DNA from 2 places in the Eubacterium sp. CAG:156 genome. Region 1 is predicted to be linked to the other one. Evidence: riboswitches for the same ligand, from Rfam matches in the RefSeq annotation. Region 1 holds a riboswitch; the other holds the start of a gene.
What was found. A riboswitch is a leader RNA that binds a small molecule or an ion and turns the genes downstream of it on or off. The one in region 1 is predicted to bind FMN.

Region 1 (5,641 bases):
CAATAAGAATTACTCATTTACCAACAGGCATAGTAGTTCAATGTCAGAATGAACGTTCACAGTTGCAAAATAAAGATAAAGCAATGAAAATGCTCAAAGCTAAATTGTATCTTTTAAAACAGCAGGAAGAACAGGAAAAGAAATCAGGAATCAGAGGAGAAATAAAAGAAATAGGCTGGGGAAGTCAAATAAGATCATATGTAATGCAACCGTATACTATGGTAAAAGACCATAGGACAAATGAAGAAACAGGGAATGTAAGTAGTGTTTTAGATGGCAATATAGACCAGTTTATAAATGCATATTTAAAGCAAAATAGTATACAGGGAAAATAAATTAGTATGCAAAGTAACGAAAAATAAGTTGCAGTATAAAATTAACTATGTTAAAATTTTGAAAGTGTATACATAAATTTGTTATGCAAATAAGCAATGATAATGAAACAAGCGAGGAAGAGATAATGATTAATGTAGCAATTTTAGGATACGGAACAGTAGGCTCCGGAGTGTTTGAAATTTTAGATACAAACAAAAAATTGATTGGGGAAAAAGCAGGACAGGAGATAAACGTAAAATATGTTTTAGACCTTAGAGATTTTCCTGGTGACCCATGTGAATCAGTATTGGTTCATGATTTTAATACTATTTTGGAAGATGATGAAGTTGAAATTGTTATTGAAGTTATGGGCGGATTAAAACCAGCTTACGATTTTGTGAAAAAATCACTTTTAGCAGGCAAGAGTGTTTGTACATCAAATAAAGAATTAGTAGCTAAATATGGCGCAGAGTTAATTCAGATTGCAAAAGACCACAACAGAAACTTCTTGTTTGAAGCAAGTGTTGGAGGTGGAATACCGATTATAAGACCGTTAAATCAGCATATTACAGCAGATGAAATTTGTGAGATTGCAGGTATCTTAAATGGAACTACAAATTATATCCTTACAAAAATGGATAAAGAAGGTGCAGATTTCCAGACAGTATTAGCACAGGCACAGGAATTAGGATATGCAGAACGTAATCCGTCAGCAGATATAGAAGGATTTGACGCAGTTAGAAAGATAGCAATATTAGCATCACTTGCTTATGGCAAATCAGTTGATTTTGAAGATGTATATACAGAAGGAATAACAAATATTACAGATATAGATTTTAAATATGCGGCAGCTATGGGAAAATCTATAAAGTTATTAGGAAAATGTAAAAAAGAGGCAAACGGAATAGTTGCATCTGTAACACCAAGATTATTATCACCAAGTCATCCATTGTTTAACGTTGAAGGCGTTGTAAATGGAATCTTAGTAAGAGGAAACATGGTTGGTGATTTAGTATTTATCGGTAGTGGCGCAGGAAAACTTCCAACAGCAAGTGCAGTTGTATCAGACGTTGTAGATGCTGTAAGACATTTGAATATTCCTGTGACAGTTATATGGGATAAAGAAAAGTTAGAATTATTAGAATTTGGCAAATCAAGAAAGTCTTTCTTTGTTCGTGTTGAAGGTGATGAAAAAGATAAGATTGAAGAAGCGTTTGAAAATGTAACATACATAGATGCAGGAATTGAAAATGAAATTGGTTTTGTTACAAGACCGATGTCAGAAGATGAATTTAAGGCTGCATCAGAAAAATTAGAGAATATTATTACAAGAATAAGAATTGAAGAATAATGTTAAGGGATATTAAATTAAGTTAAATTTGCATTAACAGATTAATGTTTATGTAAATAATAATTGATAGCAATTTATAATAAAAAAACATATATAATATAAAGGCCGTAATTCGGTGTGAGAGGATTGAAAGAAAATGGAAGAAACAAAGGTTGTTAAATTTGGTGGAAGTTCACTTGCTGATGCAAAACAGTTTAAAAAGGTTGCAGACATAATATTGTCTGATCCGGAAAGAAGATTTGTAGTTGCATCTGCACCTGGAAAAAGATTTATTGAAGATGTTAAAGTTACAGATATGTTATATAAGTGCTATGAATTAGCATCTGAAAGCGAAAATTTTGACGAATATTTTCAGATGATTAAAGACAGATATAACAATATTATTGCAGACTTAGGATTAAAAGATTTTAGCCTTGATGAAGATTTTGAGATAATTAAAGGCGCATTTGCTCATATGGCAGGCCGTGATTACGCTGCAAGCCGTGGAGAATATCTCAACAGTAAAGTATTAGCAAAATATTTAGGATTTGATTTTATCGATGCAGGAAAATATATCTTCTTTGATGATCAGGGTAATTTTGACTGGACTAAGACAGAAGCAAAATTGGCACCAAAGCTTGCTAAGACAAACAAGGCAGTAATACCTGGATTTTATGGATCTATGCCAAATGGAACAATAAAGACATTTTCAAGAGGTGGTTCTGATGTAACAGGATCAATAGTTGCTAGAGCAACTAAAGCTAAATTATACGAAAACTGGACAGATGTTAGCGGATGTCTTATTTGTGACCCTAGAATAGTTAACAATCCGGAACCTATCAAGACTATCACATATAGAGAATTACGTGAATTAGCATATATGGGAGCAACAGTATTGCATGAAGATGCTATATTCCCTGTTAGAGCAGCAGGTATTCCTGTAAACATCAAAAATACAAATCAGCCGGAAGATAGAGGAACAATGATTGTTTCTGAGTCAGCTGAACATTGCGATCATATTATTACGGGTATTGCAGGTAAGAAAGGCATGTCTGTAATTAATATAGAAAAAGATAAGATGAATAGCGAAATCGGATTTGGTAAAAACGTATTACGTGCATTAGAAAAGAGTAATGTAAGTTTTGAACATATGCCATCAGGTGTAGATACAATGAGCGTTGTAATTGCAACTGAAGCATTAGCAGGCAAGGAAACAGCTATTATTGACGAGATTAAGAGCAGAGTACATCCTGATCAGATTTATATCGAAAGCAATCTTGCACTTATAGCAGTAGTTGGTAGAGGAATGAAGAGTGCAAGAGGAACTGCAGCAATTTTATTCTCAGCATTAGCTGATGCAAGAGTAAATATTAAGATGATTGACCAGGGTTCTTCAGAACTTAACATTATCGTTGGTGTTGAAGAAGAAGATTTTGAAGTAGCAATAAAGGCAATCTACAAGAGATTCATTGGCATTAACCAGTAAATAGAGTATATGATGCGGAATAAAACCGTGTTAATAATATTTTTAACCGTATATTAAATATAATTCTTCAGGGCAGGGTGAAATTCCCTACCGGCTGTATTTATGCAATGCATATAAGCCAGCGAGCCGAAAGGCATGATATGGTGTGATTCCATAGCCGACAGTAAAGTCTGGATGAGAGAAGTAATAAGATTAATAATTATGATATTAATAATCTCATGAAAAGCACCTGAACCAGGTGCTTTTTTTCTTTGCTCTGTATAAATAATATATTAATTTTCAGAAAGGAAGTAAAATTAAATGAAAAAATTATTTACAACAAAAAACTTAGCGTTGATGGCTATTTTCGCAGCTATTGCTGCAATACTCATGGTCCTTATAGAAATTCCGGTAGTGTTTATAGCGCCGTCTTTTTATAAGCTTGATTTTAGTGAGATACCTATTTTGATAGGAACATTTATTATGGGACCTGTATCAGGAATAATTATGGAAGCTATAAAGATTGTGCTTAAAATATTACTTAAAGGGACAACAACAGGTTATGTTGGAGAATTGGCAAATTTTTGCATAGGATGTTGCCTTGTTGTTCCGGCGGGAATAATATATAAATTTAAGAAATCTAAAAAGGGAGCATTCATAGGGATAGTAGTTGGTATTGTGTTAATGGCAGTTGCAGGCGCAATTCTTAATTATTATGTAATGCTACCGTTTTATGAAAAGTTTATGCCGTTAGAAGCAATTATAGAAGAAGGAGCAAAAGTAAATCCGATAATTAAAGATAAATGGAGCTTTGTTTGGGTTGCAGTAGCACCATTTAATGTATTTAAAGGAATAATAGTTGGAATTGTAACAGGAATATTATATAAGAGAATAAGCACATTTATAAAAAAACTCTAGAAATAAATAAATTGAAATGTAAAAAGATATTGTTTATAATTATGTGGTGATTATAAACAATATCTTTTTGTTTTGACAAATATTTGCTGTTTGTTATGCAAATGTTTTTGTTGTGTAGGAAAAGCTCATATGGGCTTAGACCTTTTGACTCTGGCATTACAATATGTTTTGCCATAAAAGAAAAGAGGAATAAAATTTATGATATATGAAACAAATTCGCCTGATGAAACTTTTGAGATTGGGAGAAAGTTAGGACAATCTGCGAAAGTAGGACAAATAATTTGCCTAAATGGTGATTTAGGTGTTGGAAAGACTGTTTTTACACAGGGATTTGCAAGCGGACTTGGCATAAAAGAATGCGTAAATAGTCCAACTTTTACAATTGTACAAATATATGAAGAAGGCAGGATTCCGTTGTATCATTTTGATGTATATAGAATTGGTGACCCTGAGGAAATGTATGAATTGGGATATGAGGATTATTTCTTTGGAGAAGGAGTATGTCTGATAGAATGGTCGAAACTCATAAGTGAACTGATTCCTGACAATGCATCAACAGTTTTGATAGAAAAGAATTTAGAAAAAGGATTAGATTATAGAAAGATAACGGTGGAATAAAGATGAGAATATTAGCAATAGACAGTTCTTCCTTAGTGGCATCAGTTGCAGTAGTAACAGATGATATATTAACGGCAGAATATACAATAAATTTTAAAAAGACACATTCACAGACATTGTTGCCAATGATAGATGAAATTAGCAAAATGATAGAATTGGACATGGAAACTATAGACGCTATAGCAATAACAGGAGGACCGGGTTCGTTTACCGGACTACGTATAGGAAGCGCTACAGCAAAAGGATTTGGATTAGCACTTAATAAGCCGATAATAAATGTACCGACAATTGATGCTATGGCATATAATTTTTATTCCAGCAATTATATTATTTGTCCGATTATGGATGCAAGACGTCAACAGGTATACACTGGAATATATTACTTTGAACAGACACATATGAAAATATTAAAAGAACAGTGCGCAATTTCTGTAGAGGATTTGATTGATGAGCTAGATAAGATAGGAAAAACAGTAATGTTCTTGGGAGATGGAGTGCCTGCATATAGAGAAATTATAGATGAAAAAATGAAAACTGAGCATTTATATGCCCCATGCCATATGAACAGACAAAGAGCATCGTCACTTGCAGCTTTGGCACAAATATATTATAAAAATGGAAAAATAGAGGAGGCTAGTGAACATAGACCTGATTATTTGAGACTTTCACAGGCTGAAAGGGAAATGCTTGAAAAGCAAAAGAAGGAAGAAAAATAAAACAGTTTTCATAATTTGGTTTTATACAGATAAAGGATAAGGGTAATATGGTAAAAATAGAAAAGATGAGCGAAAAGCATATAGCCCAGGTAGCGGAGATTGAAGAGAGCATATTTTCTGTTCCGTGGTCACAAAAAGCATTTAAAGATTCGCTAGAATTAGATAATACTGCATTTTATGTCGCTATAGAGGAAGAAGGGGTTATAGGATATTGTGGCGTTTATAAGGTTATGAATTCCGCTGATATTACGAATGTAGCTGTAAAAAAAGATAAGAGAA
Region 2 (5,641 bases), on a different contig from region 1:
TTTTGGTGGGTAACAGCGCCTATCGATTATGCAGTAACAGCATTTTTACCAATAGCAATAAATGCTATTGTCACTATGTGCGATATGTCTGCAGTAATATCAAATTATGCATCTGAGACAATTTTATTATTACTTGGAGCATCAATATTGACTGTATCTTGGGAAGAAACAGGACTTGATAAAAGAATTGCAGCATCATTACTTGGATTAATTGGTGATAACTTAAGAATTCAGTTAATTTTCTGGTTTATGTTATCTACAGTATTATCTGCAATTTTACCAAATGCAGTAGTATGTGCAACAATTACACCTATTGCAGTTTCGATGTTAAAGTACATAGGTGAGGGTGATATTGAACATAGTAGAATTGGTTCAAAATTATTATTATACATAGCTTACGGTGCAGGACTTGGAGGATTGACATCACCACTTGGTGGAGCAATGAATCTTGTAACTGTTGATTATTTACAGCAGCTTACAGGAAAAGAATACATGTATATTTCATGGGTAATCCGTTTCTTACCAATTATGATTACATTACTTGTTATTAACATTGTTTTCATGATTAGGGATGTTAAAAAATCAGAAAGCCTTGGTGGATCAAAAGAATATTTTAGAAATGAATATAAAAAATTCCCACCAATGAGCATAGAAGAGAAGATTTCTCTTGGATTATTTGCAGTAGCAACAATACTTGCATTCACAAGACAGTTCTATCAGACATTATTACCAGGATTAAAACCGGCATATGTATTTATTATTTGTGCAATTTTATCATTCTTAATAACACGTTCTGATGGAGAAAGACTTATGCTCTGGAAATCAGTTCAGACAAAAATTATTTGGGAAATGATTTACATTTTTGCAGGTGGTCTTGCAGTAGGAACATTAATAAATGAATCAGGTGCAGCAGAAAGAATTGGTGAATTGGTTTCAGGAATGGGACTTACAGGTGGAGTTACAACAGTATTTGTAATTATAACAGTAACTTTACTTATGTCTGATGTAACATCAAATACAGCAACTGCAGCAGTTGCAATACCTATAGTTATATCTATAGTAAAGGGAATGAATTTAAATCCAATACCTTACGTTTACATTGCATCAGTAGGAGTAAATTTATCTTATATGTTACCAACATCAATCAGAGCAATACCTGTTGGATATGGTTTACAGCCAAAGTATATGCTTAAAGAGGGTTGGAAAATGACAGTAATCATTATAATAGCAATGACAATAGTATGCTCATTATTGTTAAAATATTGGCCGGCATTTAGTACAACGTAAATATTTACAGATTAACTTAAGATGGAAACTAAATTAATGAAGTTTATATTTAATAATGTTTCCAATAACTAGTCGCCGACTAGATAGAGAGGCAATACATGTTAGACGAGGAGCAACGAAATGAAAACCAGATTTAGAAAATATAGTAAAATATTGTTCGGTGTAATTATGATGTTATATTTTGTGGCAGTAAGTAATAACGTATACGCCGATGATGTTCAATTTACACAGAAAACATATAAAATATTGTTTGTAGGAAACAGTCATACATATTACAATGATATGCCAAAAATGTTTAAAGGACTTTGTGATGCAGATAAAATAAATTGTGAAGTTACATCGATTACATCACCAGGATACAAACTTAGCCAGTTTGCAGATAAGACTAACATGTATGGAAGTCAGGTTTATCAGGCATTAACAAATAATACATGGGATTATGTAGTATTACAGGAAAACAGGGCAGTTTTAGTAGAAAAAGAAGAAGAGGCAGAAGCAGCAGTTAATACTCTATACACTTTAATACATAATGCCGGAGCAAAAATGGTTATATATGCAACACAGCCAAATAATATTGGAAGCACATTTAAAGTAGATTCATTATCATTGTTTTTATCAGATTTTCAGATTGAACAGATTTTAACAAGAAATAACTTTAAAATAGCTGATGAATATGATGGACTTGTTGCAGCATCAGGAACTAACTTTATGAGAGTAATGCAGGATTATCCTAAAATTACAATGTATAAAACAGATAATCTTCATCCATCAGTAACAGGAAGTTATTTGGCAGCATGTACTATTTACAATACAATATTTGACAGAAGTCCATATGGAAATAAATATTTACCAAATAGTGAATATGATAAAGATAATTTAATATCAAAAGTTTCAATGGAAAATGCCCTTATAATGCAGAAAATTGCAGACAGCAGATTAAAAGTAGATAGTTATTATACAACAGTAAGTAAGGGACAAAATTCTAAATTGACAGCAACATTTACATCAACTCAGACAGATGAATCAGATACTACAGAAGATACTACTAAAAAAACAGAAGATGTAACAAAAACCTCAGATGAAAAAGAGACAACAGTTACTGATAAGAAAGATACTACACCAACATATACAAATAAAATAATGTGGGATGCTGTTGATGCAAACAGTATTTCAATCAACAGAATTACAGGTGAATTTACTGCATTAAAGGCCGGAAAATATCAGGTAATGTCAACAACAGACAGCGGTTTAATATGCTATTCAACAATTGATGTAAAACAGCCATCAACAGCTTTTAACATTAATGAAAGCAAGATTTTAAAAGTTGTAAGGGGATATGTAGGAAAATATACTACTACGATAGCACCTGATGATACAACAGATACAATTACATGGAAGAGTAATTATCCGGATATAGTTTCTGTTGATGCACAGGGAAATATACAGGCAAAAAAAGTAGGCATAGCAAAAATAACTGCTGTAACTACAAGCGGAATTAAGTCAGAACGTTATGTGCGTGTAAAGTTAAAGATACCAGGTAATGTTAAGCTGACAAAAAAGGTAAAAAAAGTTAAGAAAAAGAAAGTATATCGTGTAAATGTAAAATGGAGTAAAAATACAAGGGCTACTAAATATTATGTATTCCGTAAAATGGAAGGCAAAAAGGTATTTAAAAGAGTCGCAACAACTACTCAGGCAAAATACATAGATAAAAATATTAAGAAAAATAAAACTTATTCTTACAAAATACAGGCGATATATTCAAATAGCAAACTTAACAGTGATAAAACAGCAGAGTATAACATAAAAGTTAAATAATAAAGTTTTAAGAATATTAGCAAATTATAAAAATTAATTATAAAGACCTCTAAAATGTGTAGATTATATACAAAAATCTGTTATTTTAGAGGTTTTTTACGTTAAAAAAATTAACATATATATATTAAAAAATGTTTAACAAAAATAGTTTATTGGAAATTTTGTTGACAAACAAAAACAAGGTGACTATACTTTAAGCAGAAATTAAATAAAAATTCTTCGGGGCAGGGTGATATGCATAAAGCATAAATTCCCAACCGACGGTAAGTGTTCAGAGCGTAAAGATGCACGAGTCCGTGACCTGCGAAAGCAGCTGATTTGGTGAGAATCCAAAACCGACAGTATAGTCTGGATGGGAGAAGAATAGATGATGTAATTAATCTTCATCAGTAATAAGGATTTAATCTGATTATAGATGGTTATCCGGTTAGATGTTTGTATGATTTACACAACAATTAATTAGATAAATACAACTGATGATAATTTGCTAAAAACCATACGCGAATAGGAATTAGCGATGAATAGATTAATAGACATTTTGTATTTGTGCGAAAGCCCCTTTGAATGAAAGGAGGCTTTTTTTGAACCCAAAATACATGAAAAGAGCAATTGAATTAGCAAAAAAAGGTATAGGTTATACAAATCCAAATCCTATTGTAGGATGTGTTGTGGTTAAGAATGACAAAATTATTGCGGAGGGTTATCACAAAAAAATAGGTGGATTTCACGCAGAACGAAATGCACTTACAAATTGCAAAGAAGATACAACAGGAGCAGAACTTTATGTAACGCTTGAACCGTGTTGTCATTATGGAAAAACACCACCATGTACGGAAATTATTATAGAAAAAAAGATAAAAAAAGTTTATGTGGGAAGCATGGATCCAAATAAGCTTGTAGAAGGAAAGGGCGTGAAGATTTTAAAAGAACACGGAATTGAAGTTAAGTGTGGAATTTTAAAAGATGAATGTGACAAGTTAAACGAAGTATTTTTTCACTATATTACAAACAAAACACCTTATGTTGTAATGAAATATGCTATGACTATGGATGGAAAAATTGCATGTGAAAATGGAGATTCAAAATGGGTTACAGGTAAAGACGCAAGAGAGACAGTTCAAAAAATGCGAAAGCAGTATATGGGAATAATGGTTGGAATTAATACAGTACTAGAAGACAATCCGATGTTAAATTGCCGAATAGAGGAAAATGTCGACCCGATAAGAGTAATATGCGATTCAAATTTAAGAATACCATTTGAAAGTAATATTGTTAATACGGCAAATAAAATACAAACAATAGTTGTTTGCACAAATGAGGCTGATACAGATAAACAAAAATATTTAGAAGAATGTGGGGTTGAAGTCGTAAGGCAGAAAAGGAAAGGAAGAGTTAATTTATCAGAACTTATGAAAACATTAGGTGAGAAAGGGATAGACAGTATATTGCTTGAAGGTGGTGGAACACTTAACGCGCAGGCATTAAAAGAAAATATTGTAAATAAAATCTGTTGTTTTATAGCACCTAAAATTGTAGGTGGAGCTGATGCTAAATCACCAATTGAAGGAAAAGGCGTAGAAAAAATGATGGAAGCTTACAGCATAGAAAATATGGAAATTCAAAAATTAGGAAACGATATTATGTTAACCGGATATTTGAAAAGAGGTAGTCAATGTTTACAGGAATTATAGAGGAAACCGGTCAGATAGAATACGTTAACAGCAATAGTGAGAAATATCAGATTGGAATTAAATGTGAAAAGGTTTTAGAAAAAACAGTAGTTGGAGACAGCATAGCAGTTAACGGCATTTGCCTTACAGTCACAAAAATGTGGAAAAATGGATTTGAAGCGGATGTGATGTCAGAAACGTTAAAAAGAACCGGTTTAAATGGAAGCAAAAAAGGTACATGTGTAAATCTTGAAAGAGCTATGGCAGCAGATGGACGATTTGGAGGACACATCGTTAGTGGTCATATAGATGGAACCGGGATAATAGGAAGTATACGTGAAGATAAAAATGCAGTATGGTATGAAATTTTGGCAGATGATGAAATTATAAAATATGTGGTTGAAAAAGGGTCAATATCAATTGATGGAATAAGTCTTACAGTCGCTTATGTTGATAAAAAAGGATTTAAAGTATCCACAATACCACACACAAGGATAAGCACAAATTTAAAATACAGAAATGTTGGAGATACAGTAAATCTTGAGTGTGACATTATAGGAAAATATGTAGAAAAGCTATTAGGCTATTCAGAATGTAATGAAAAGAAAGAATCAAAAATTACAGAAAGCTATTTAATAGAAAATGGATTTTAAAGAAAGAAGGAATATAAAATGAGCAAAACAATAGGAACAATAGAAGAAGCAATTAAGGATATAAAAGAAGGAAAAGTTATTTTAGTAATAGATGACCCTGATAGAGAAAATGAGGGGGATTTGGTATGTGCAGCAGAATTTGCAACAACTGAAAATGTAAATTTTATGGCAAGTTATGCAAAAGGACTAATTTGCATGCCTATGGAAGAAGAA

Region 2: another riboswitch for FMN. It lies ahead of ribD (bifunctional diaminohydroxyphosphoribosylaminopyrimidine deaminase/5-amino-6-(5-phosphoribosylamino)uracil reductase RibD); the one in region 1 lies ahead of ABMA45_RS09465 (ECF transporter S component).

The regions. Positions count from the first base shown of each region.
Region 1 covers NZ_FR878186.1:3,926-9,566, reverse strand. Annotated here, with positions in the region: gene prfB (peptide chain release factor 2) at 1-335, shown strand, start outside; gene ABMA45_RS09475 (homoserine dehydrogenase) at 461-1,666, shown strand; gene ABMA45_RS09470 (aspartate kinase) at 1,803-3,131, shown strand; FMN riboswitch at 3,191-3,321, shown strand; gene ABMA45_RS09465 (ECF transporter S component) at 3,432-4,028, shown strand; gene tsaE (tRNA (adenosine(37)-N6)-threonylcarbamoyltransferase complex ATPase subunit type 1 TsaE) at 4,227-4,646, shown strand; gene tsaB (tRNA (adenosine(37)-N6)-threonylcarbamoyltransferase complex dimerization subunit type 1 TsaB) at 4,649-5,362, shown strand; gene rimI (ribosomal protein S18-alanine N-acetyltransferase) at 5,410-5,641, shown strand, end outside.
Region 2 covers NZ_FR878163.1:91,270-96,910, forward strand. Annotated here, with positions in the region: gene ABMA45_RS06805 (SLC13 family permease) at 1-1,287, shown strand, start outside; gene ABMA45_RS06810 (DUF4886 domain-containing protein) at 1,408-3,105, shown strand; FMN riboswitch at 3,317-3,473, shown strand; gene ribD (bifunctional diaminohydroxyphosphoribosylaminopyrimidine deaminase/5-amino-6-(5-phosphoribosylamino)uracil reductase RibD) at 3,702-4,796, shown strand; gene ribE (riboflavin synthase) at 4,778-5,428, shown strand; gene ABMA45_RS06825 (bifunctional 3,4-dihydroxy-2-butanone-4-phosphate synthase/GTP cyclohydrolase II) at 5,447-5,641, shown strand, end outside.